Regions from separate parts of the Psychrobacillus sp. FSL K6-1267 genome, predicted to be linked through region 1. Evidence: riboswitches for the same ligand, from Rfam matches in the RefSeq annotation. Region 1 holds a riboswitch; each other region holds the start of a gene.
The links. Region 1 has a riboswitch for cobalamin ahead of MHB55_RS01115 (ribonucleoside-diphosphate reductase subunit alpha). Riboswitches for the same ligand answer to the same signal wherever they lie in the genome.
Positions count from the first base shown of each region.

Region 1 (2,202 bases):
TAATTATATGGGGAACGGTTTTGTTTGTATTGACTGGTGCTCTTAGTTACGGAATGGAAGAAAAAAGTAAGGAAGAGTTGGAAAAGCAATCATTATACATAAAAACCACAAATGAAGTCTATCAAAATGGCTCTTATGAGGAAATTAAGCAACACAGAAATACAGAGGATCCACTGTATTTTGAAAGTGAAGGGGAGAAAGTATTTTTTAGCTTGTTTATGCTTTTGTTTGGACCATTGTTGACGTCACCGATGTTTTTGTTTGGTATGGCAGCTGCAAAGGGTGGCTTATTTCTACACATGGAACGAGAACAAAAATGGTATATATTAAGTATGGCTCTTTTGCCAATTAGTTTACTTTTAAAATCTATCGCTATTATTGGAGAAGAAACAAATTGGACAGCAGTTCTATTACAAATGGGTACACAATTACTGTGTATATCCTATATTGGTATATTTGCTATCCTATTTATAAAGTTCTCAGGTAACAAGGTTTTCATTGGTTTTGAAAGTGTTGGGAAACTTTCTTTAACAAATTACATTATGCAAAGTGTTATTTGTACTTTTATCTATTACGGATACGGTTTAGGACAATTTGGCTCTTTGGGCATGCTAAATAGTGTCTTGCTGGGCTTTGTAATTTTTGTTCTACAGTGTATAGGTAGCTACTACTACTTGAAGGTATTCAAACGAGGTCCCTTGGAAATGATTCTTCGAATGGGAACAAACCTCTCCTGGAGCGGTCATATGAAAGCTAAGAAAAAGAAGGTAAAGCTGCAAGGTAAGCCTGTATGAATAAATACGAAAGTAAGTTTTCATAATACGGCTACGAAAGCTTATAAAATTTATATAGAATAGAGATTAGAAAGAGCGATTAAAGGGATATGAAATTAGTTTAATGTACAGAAATAAAGCTGTGTATCAAACGTCTAGTCTTTTTACCTATGTACAAGTTTAAACACAATATGTTAGGGTATATAAGTAATCAAAACACAATATATAGTATTTATACGATGAAAAGGTACCGTTATGGTTTAAAAGGGAATTCGGTGAAATACCAAAGCTGTCCCCGCAACTGTAAGTGTGGACGACTGTTGAATATGCCACTGCGATTTTTCGTGGGAAGGCCAGCAGAAGGAAGAAACACGAGCCAGTAGACCTGCCTGTTTATCGGTGAAGCAACACTTTCTTCGGGGGTTGAGAGGTGGGGGCGAGAGACTCTATCTTTAAACGAACGATACGTCTTGTTGTTTCCTACTTTAAAATCGTGAGCGATGACTCAGCCGAAGAGGCTAGAGCCATCGCTTTTTTGTTATGTAAAGACAGGGAGGAACTCTAAATGACCACTATTTCAAACACAGAAAAACAACAGGTACTATACCAATTAACACAGGAGTTTGGGGAAGAAAAGATAGCACCATTAAGGAGGTCACATGACAAGTGGCTACAAAAACACCCAGAGGGCAATATTGCTAGCTGGTCTAAAGCCATGTCCTTAGAGTCACTGAGCTTTCTTGATGAACATGAACCTTATTGGACATTTGTAGCGGCTCGAATCTATTTAGCAGAAGTATATTCGCAACAAGCGGAACGAAGAAATACAACGGCAGATGCAGTCTATACAAAGTTTGCAGATAACGTTCAAAAGCTATCGGCTAAGGGAATTTATGATTCTCGTATCATAGAAACCTATTCTACAGAGGAATTAGAGCAATTAGCAGAAATCCTCGTTACTGAAAGAGATTTCCTCTTCACATATATAGCTTTAAAAACGCTTTTAGATCGTTATGTAGCGAAGGATTTTGATAAGACTATTGTAGAATTGCCACAAGAACGCTGGATGATTATTGCAATGACGCTAATGAAGGACGAAAAAGAAAACCGCATAGAAAAAGTTAAAGAAGCCTATTGGGCGATGAGCAATTTATATATGACGGTTGCTACTCCTACTCTTTCTAATGCAGGAAAGCCACACGGGCAGCTTTCTAGCTGTTTTATCGACACGGTTGATGACAGTCTACAAGGAATTTATGATAGCAACACAGACATAGCCACACTTTCTAAGTTTGGAGGAGGAATAGGCGTTTATATGGGCAAGGTCCGTAGCCGTGGCTCTTCTATAAGAGGTTTTGTGGGAGCGTCTAGTGGCGTTCTTCCATGGATAAAGCAACTAAACAATACAGCTGTCAGCGTAGATCAGCTA
Region 1 is NZ_JBBOOR010000001.1:210,407-212,608, forward strand. Features, by position in the region: gene MHB55_RS01110 (DUF418 domain-containing protein) at 1-794, shown strand, start outside; cobalamin riboswitch at 1,002-1,180, shown strand; gene MHB55_RS01115 (ribonucleoside-diphosphate reductase subunit alpha) at 1,339-2,202, shown strand, end outside.

Region 2 (2,202 bases), 470 kb from region 1:
CGGCCGACGGAAGAATTGGGAGAGAGCTGGATAGGAAATGTTATGTGGGGTAGCGGAGAAAATAAATCTCCTCAGTTTGAACCAATATGTACTATATTTCTAAAGAATTTACCTTATGTACCGAAGGAGCTAAAAAACATTCAGTTAATCACTGTTTATATGGATTTTAATGTATATAATCATTTAATTGAAGATAATTTAGCTTCTTTTTTTAAGATAAATTGTTTTACTAATATTAATGAAATACAAAAGATAAATGAACAATCTTCAAGAATGAAGTCTTTTCCATTAAAACCAATATTAGTTGAGAACGATACCCCAGCATGGGATTCAGGAGATATAGAACCAGAAATTCAAGATGAAATTTTACGTCTTGAATTGGAGAGTGATATAGAGTATTACGACGATATCGTCGAAAATATTTATCCCATGCACAAGGTTGGTGGATATCCATCCTATACACAGAGCGGAGTCTCATATGGTGAAGATTATCCGTTTGTCTTTCAGATAAGCTCTGATGCCAAGGCGCAATTCAATATAGTAGATAGTGGCAGTTTTTATTTTTTCTACAATCAAGATAAACAAGATTGGATTGTGTACTGCGATTTTTATTAATAGTCCAGTGATTACTCATAGATTACAAGGTTAAGGAATTAATGTTTCGCTAAACTCGGAAAATTGCTTGATATTAATTTATTTCTCGAATTTCTCTTCTAGTCTCCATCTCGACAACATTTAATTATAAGGTATAATAAATGCAAAGCAGCAATGGAATATTTTTTGCGTAAAGGTGCTCTAGTTACGGATTGCTAGAGTTAAAAGGGAAGCTGGTTAAAGTCCAGCGCGGTCCCGCCACTGTTAGTGATGCATATGCATCATAAGCCAGAAAACCTGCCCTTACGTGCATACCCATTACCTACGCGGATAGGTCTGGTGTAGGTCAGCTATCGGTATTTTGTGGCAGATTTATACCTATCTATCTCTCATCCTAGGATGGGAGATTTTTTATTGATTTTAGGAGGAATGAAGGATGAAAAAGTTTTGGTTAATTATAGGAATGACCTTGCTTGTGTTAGTTGGATGTAATGAGCAAGAGACACTTCCATCAGAAAAAGAAGATAGTTCAGAAATTGGAAATTCAGAAACTGCATTTCCGCTTACATTGACGGATGCTGTAGGCCAAGAAATCACATTAGAGGAAGCTCCGAAGACCATTATTTCCATGATTCCAAGTAATACGGAAATTCTATTTGCATTAGGGCTTGATGAGGAAATTGTCGGCGTTAATGATTACGAGAGCTATCCAGAGGAAGCCTTAGAAAAAGAAAAAATTGGTGGCATGGAGTATAACATTGAAAAAATTATCTCTTTGAATCCGGATATTGTCTTCGCTCATGAGTCCGTAGTAGGAATGGCTGACGCTGGGTTACAACAGCTACGAGATTCTGGTGTAAAGGTTTATGTAGTACAGGATGCAAAGGATTTTAACTTAACCTATACATCCATCGAGCAGATTGGTCGTGCAACAGGCAAAAATGAGGAAGCACAGGCCATTATAAAGGATATGAAGGCAAAGGTTGACGAAATTCAAGAAAAAGTTTCAAAAGTAGAAACAAAGAAAACAGTTTTTGTAGAAACCTCAGATGTGCCTGAGATCTATACTCCTGGTAATAATACATTTATGCAAGAAATTCTAACGATGGTCAACGCAGAAAATATCATGGCTGACCAAGAGGGCTGGTTCCAAGTCAGCCCAGAAGAAATTGTAAGTCGTAATCCTGATGTTATGTTAATCACGTATGATTACGTGGATGGCATTGTTGAAAAGGTCAAGCAACGTGATGGTTTCGATACAGTGACAGCTATTAAAAATAATGCAGTAGTACAAGTGGATGAGGATACCACAAGTCGCCAAGGTCCACGTTTAGTAGAAGGTTTAGAGGAAGTGGCGAAGGCTATCTATCCGGAGGCATTTAGTGAGTAAATCAATGATCGGTTACATTCTGTCACTGGCTACGTTGGCTGTAGCCATTTGGCTAGGTGTATCGGTCGGATCTGTAAAGGTGCCGATCAGTACTTTATGGGATACAGGAACAGATGCGATTGCAACTAATATAGTATGGAAGATTCGCATGCCGCGGGTTATACTCGCAGGATTAGTCGGAGCATCCCTGGCAATAGCGGGAGCGGCCTTTCAAAGCT
Region 2 is NZ_JBBOOR010000001.1:681,484-683,685, forward strand. Features, by position in the region: gene MHB55_RS03490 (DUF1963 domain-containing protein) at 1-615, shown strand, start outside; cobalamin riboswitch at 772-913, shown strand; gene MHB55_RS03495 (ABC transporter substrate-binding protein) at 1,031-1,984, shown strand; gene MHB55_RS03500 (FecCD family ABC transporter permease) at 1,989-2,202, shown strand, end outside.
Region 2: another riboswitch for cobalamin. It lies ahead of MHB55_RS03495 (ABC transporter substrate-binding protein); the one in region 1 lies ahead of MHB55_RS01115 (ribonucleoside-diphosphate reductase subunit alpha).

Region 3 (2,202 bases), 3.6 Mb from region 1:
TTCTATGCTTCAACCATTGAACAAACGTTAGCAGAAGCATGACAAAAATAGCCCCGCCTGTATCTAATAGAACATCCTGAAAAAGGGCAGATCGTCCACTCGTAAAGGATTGATGGAATTCATCTGCGACTGCTAGAAGAAAGGTAATCATTATTGCAGTAAGTTTTCGATACTTCCTCTTCGGCAAAGCAATATAAATAGCTAAACTAATCAAACCAAAATAAAAAAAGTGGACTCCTTTTCTTATTAAGAATTCGACAAATGCATAGTAGCCACGTTCCTCGACAGAGACATAGAATCCCCAATAAGGAATATGAAATAATGATAAAAAAGACTCCAATGGCTTGTTTGGAAGCCATTCTTTAAGCACGGCTACCAAAGACTGTTGCTCGGAAGTCTGCCCGGAGGCTATAAATACAAAGACAAGTAAAAGTAAAAGTGGAATAAATTTTTTCATATAAAAACAGTAGCATAAATTGAATGAGAAACAAAATAATTGCAGACTTTATAGCTAATAAAAGAGTAAAAAGCTGGTTGTTTCACAAGCTTCTATCACCAATTGAAAGGCTATGGTACACTTACGATAAGTGAATAATTTTTGCAGGGAAAAGGTGCTGACTTGTCAGCTTAATTAGGGAATTCGGTGAAAAACCGAAGCTGTATCCGCAACTGTAAATGCTGATGAAATAAGAAAAATACCACTGTTGGCTAAAAGCCAATGGGAAGGTTCTTAGAGTAAAATGATGCATGAGCCAGGAGACCGGCCTTTTCTTGAACGTATAAATACTCTTCGGAAGTTAAGGGGTTGTACGGCACGTTTCTATTTTCGATTAAATTTCTAACGATAAATAGGTATTGCGCCGCCCTTTTTTAGGGTGGCGTTTTTTTGTGCTGTAAGAAGTCGAGTATTGTATTGCCGAAAATTCACAAATAACTTGGAAAGGGGGCAGAGCATTGAAAAAAGACATGCGATATATTTGTTATCCATTTATGAGAGAAAAGCCGTCTACAGTAGACTTTGAGATTCGAACAGACTCATTGACCACACGTATTGGATTGGCCGCATCTTTAACAAAAGATATTCCAAGAGTTTACGAGGATTTAATGTATCTGGCACCGATGGCATATCACGTAAATGGTTCTGTTAGAGGGAAGCTAGCAATCAATGAAAAGGATTTACAAATTCTAAGTGATATGTATGATTTCTACGTAAGTGAAGTGGAAGGAAGAGTAGATATATTCGTACTTCCACAAGGCTCAACAGCTGCATGTGAATTACACGTGTGTCGTAGTGAAGCAAAAAAATCTGTAAGGGCTTTACATAAAGTTTCATTAGAAAGAGAAGTACCAGAGATTTTGTTTGATTACACACAGCTATTAGCAAATGTATTGTTTGCAATGGCGGTATATGTAAATAAGCATCATGGAGTAGAAGAGATTCAATTTGTCAGTAAATCATATCCGATGAGAAAAAAGAAAAAAGTGGAGGATTAACAAATGAATAAACAATTAAGGAATTGGTTAGCGGTACTAATACTTTCTATCTTGCTTGTAGGCTGCCAAGAGGCTGAAAAAAATACAGCTGTTGAAACAGATTCTGTACAAGAAGTAAAAGAATATACTGTAACGGATGATATGGGGAAAGAAGTTACATTCGAAGAAGTTCCGGAAACGATTGTGTCTCTACAACCAAGTAACACAGAAATCCTGTTTGCCCTTGGTGTAGGAGATAAAATTGTTGGAGCTACAGAATACGATACCTATCCAGAAGAGGCACTAGAAATTGAACGAGTTTCCGATTCTATGAAGTTCAACGCAGAACGTATTTTAGAGATAAATCCAGATGTTGTAATTGCTTATACAACTGGATCTGAGGAAGAGCTTAAAGTGTTGGAAGACGCGGGGTTAGATGTTTTTGTCATTCAATCGGCGCTATCATTTGAAGACGTCTATGGAGATATTGAACAGTTGGCCGCAGTAATGGGAGTAGAGGATAAAGGAACCGATCTTGTTGACTCTATTAAAACTACTATTCAAAGTGTTCAGGACAAAGTATCAGGTGTAAGCGATCAGAAACACGTCTACTTTGAAATAAGCCCATCTCCAGAAATTTTTACAACAGGAAAAAATACTTTCCAACAAGAAGTTTTGAGTAAAGCTACAGTTGTAAATATTTTTGGAGACCAAGAGGGATGGATTAAA
Region 3 is NZ_JBBOOR010000001.1:3,843,028-3,845,229, reverse strand. Features, by position in the region: gene MHB55_RS19690 (VanZ family protein) at 1-457, opposite strand, end outside; cobalamin riboswitch at 593-783, shown strand; gene MHB55_RS19685 (hypothetical protein) at 955-1,494, shown strand; gene MHB55_RS19680 (ABC transporter substrate-binding protein) at 1,498-2,202, shown strand, end outside.
Region 3: another riboswitch for cobalamin. It lies ahead of MHB55_RS19685 (hypothetical protein); the one in region 1 lies ahead of MHB55_RS01115 (ribonucleoside-diphosphate reductase subunit alpha).

Region 4 (2,202 bases), 3.9 Mb from region 1:
AAGCTTGCTGTGATCCGCTTGTAAAGGTATAGCCTATCCCCCATGCCACCTGGGCCAATAAAACCGTTATAAAATAAGGAAACAAACCCTCCAATAAAAAACCCGTCCCTATCAAAAAATAACCAATAATAATGGACAGCTTCCGGCTTTTTAAGTCAGATATGACGCCTGTTGGAATTTCAAAAAGAAATACGGTTAGCTCTAACACAGTTCCCACTAAAACAAGCTGCAACGGATCCAGCTTAACAACGCTTACTTGGTACAACAGATTGACTGTAAATATATAAGTAAAAAATAATTGCGATAGAAAGCAAATATGAATATACAGCCGATACGAATCTTTCATTCTAATCATTTCCCTCACCTCTCTATTGATTATAAAAAGGGAAACCATCGGCCGCTTATCCAAATTTGCTATAATGAATACCTTTCTTTATGTTATAGTGAAAGAACAATTAAATAATGTGTAGATTTAGGTGTTCTTTTGTTAGCAAGAGAACTTAAAAGGGAAGTTCGGTGAAAGACCGACGCTGTCCCGCAACTGTAAATGGGAGCGATTCTTTATAAACCACTGTAAGGTTACTACGGGAAGGAAAGAAGAGCGATGAACATGAGCCAGGAGACCTGCCTATTTCAAGTACACACCACAAGCCTACGCGGATAGGGGGTGTTAAGTGCAGCTATGTACAAGCAATAGCTTGAAAATACTGTCGTACGAAAAACATAATAAAATCACTGGAGCTATTGGGCTCCTGTTTTCAGCGTGGATTTTATTGAGTTTCCAAGCGTACTGACCATTAAATCATACTAACTAGCATCTTCTTTTTTATAAAAGAGGATGCTTTTTTATGTTAAAGGCGAAAGGATTTTGAAAATGAGAAAAGAGAATTTTATTGAACAATATAAACAAGTATTAATGACAAATTATGTTGCAAGTACATCAATATCTCTACAGTCTATCTATGATGAAATGAAAAAAGAAATTGAACTTAGTTCAACCTGGAGTATGAACGAAAAAAATATTTTTCTTCAAAATCTCATTGATGCCCATCATCAGATTAAAAATGAAATTTCAGGGAAATTGGAGGAATAAGTAAGGCGCATTCGCACGCTTCCAAAATGGTTTTGCCAATATTAACTTTGAAAAAAAGAATATATCTAAATTCTAGCTCCATGAACCCAGTGTTCAATTTATTTGGTTCGTCCAACAATCATCATTCATTGTATCTATTTATCAAACCAAAAGGCTCTCTTCTAGGAGTGGCAGGCGGAGACTACAGTGGAGGATCGCAAGCCACGGGTACCGCTCGCCGCGCCGAACGCATCCGCCTAAAGCTAAATCAAGCATGTCCCGAGTCATTTCAATACAAGTAGGATCTTAATTAAGGATATAAAAAACGAACCAAATGAGATTAATCATGTGGTTCGTTTTTTTGATTTAAAGGTCTTGGTAATCCCTTTGATATTTCCCGCCGTCTTTAACTTCTGAATGGTACAAAGCTTTAAGAGCAAAGCTTTTTTCTAGGTCATGCTCCTTCATTACTTCCTTCAATCTTTTTGCTAAGTCAGGACTAAATTTTACTAGCTCTTCCATTTTAGATTTTGAATATTGCATATCGTTACCTCCCTACTATCATTGTTCATACAGTATAGCACTTGTATAAAATACATACGAAAAAATAAAGGTTTTTCGAGTATCTCCTTTTTGGAATTCTTTCTAAACAAAATGCCCCTCACTTGCGTATTCTGCCCCAGATTTTCTTAACAACATATAGTCACCTTTTTTTCATTTTTACATAAAGTACTTTGACAATTCAAAAAAGAAGTGTTAACCTATTGAACAAATATTTCCTTAAGGAAATTTATTATCATAAAAGAAAATAATATTTTTTTAGTCTAAAAGTTTCCTTAAGGAAATACTTTATAACAAAGGAAAAGGAGTGTGCTAAGTGAAAAAGATCTTATTTTTATTTATTGTGGCTGTTTTATTGGTTGGCTGTGGTAACAATAACGCAGGGGGTTCTGGGGAAGAAAAACCACTTGTCGTTACAACTACAGGGCAAATTGCAGATGCCGTAAGGATAATTGCTGGAGATTCTGTGGAGGTAAAATCCTTAATGGGCCCTGGTGTAGATCCACATCTTTATAAGGCTACTCAAGGCGATTTACAAGTATTAGAGGATGCAGATATTATTTTTTATA
Region 4 is NZ_JBBOOR010000001.1:4,083,942-4,086,143, forward strand. Features, by position in the region: gene MHB55_RS20985 (MFS transporter) at 1-355, opposite strand, end outside; cobalamin riboswitch at 458-646, shown strand; gene MHB55_RS20990 (hypothetical protein) at 875-1,093, shown strand; gene MHB55_RS20995 (hypothetical protein) at 1,439-1,615, opposite strand; gene MHB55_RS21000 (metal ABC transporter solute-binding protein, Zn/Mn family) at 1,950-2,202, shown strand, end outside.
Region 4: another riboswitch for cobalamin. It lies ahead of MHB55_RS20990 (hypothetical protein); the one in region 1 lies ahead of MHB55_RS01115 (ribonucleoside-diphosphate reductase subunit alpha).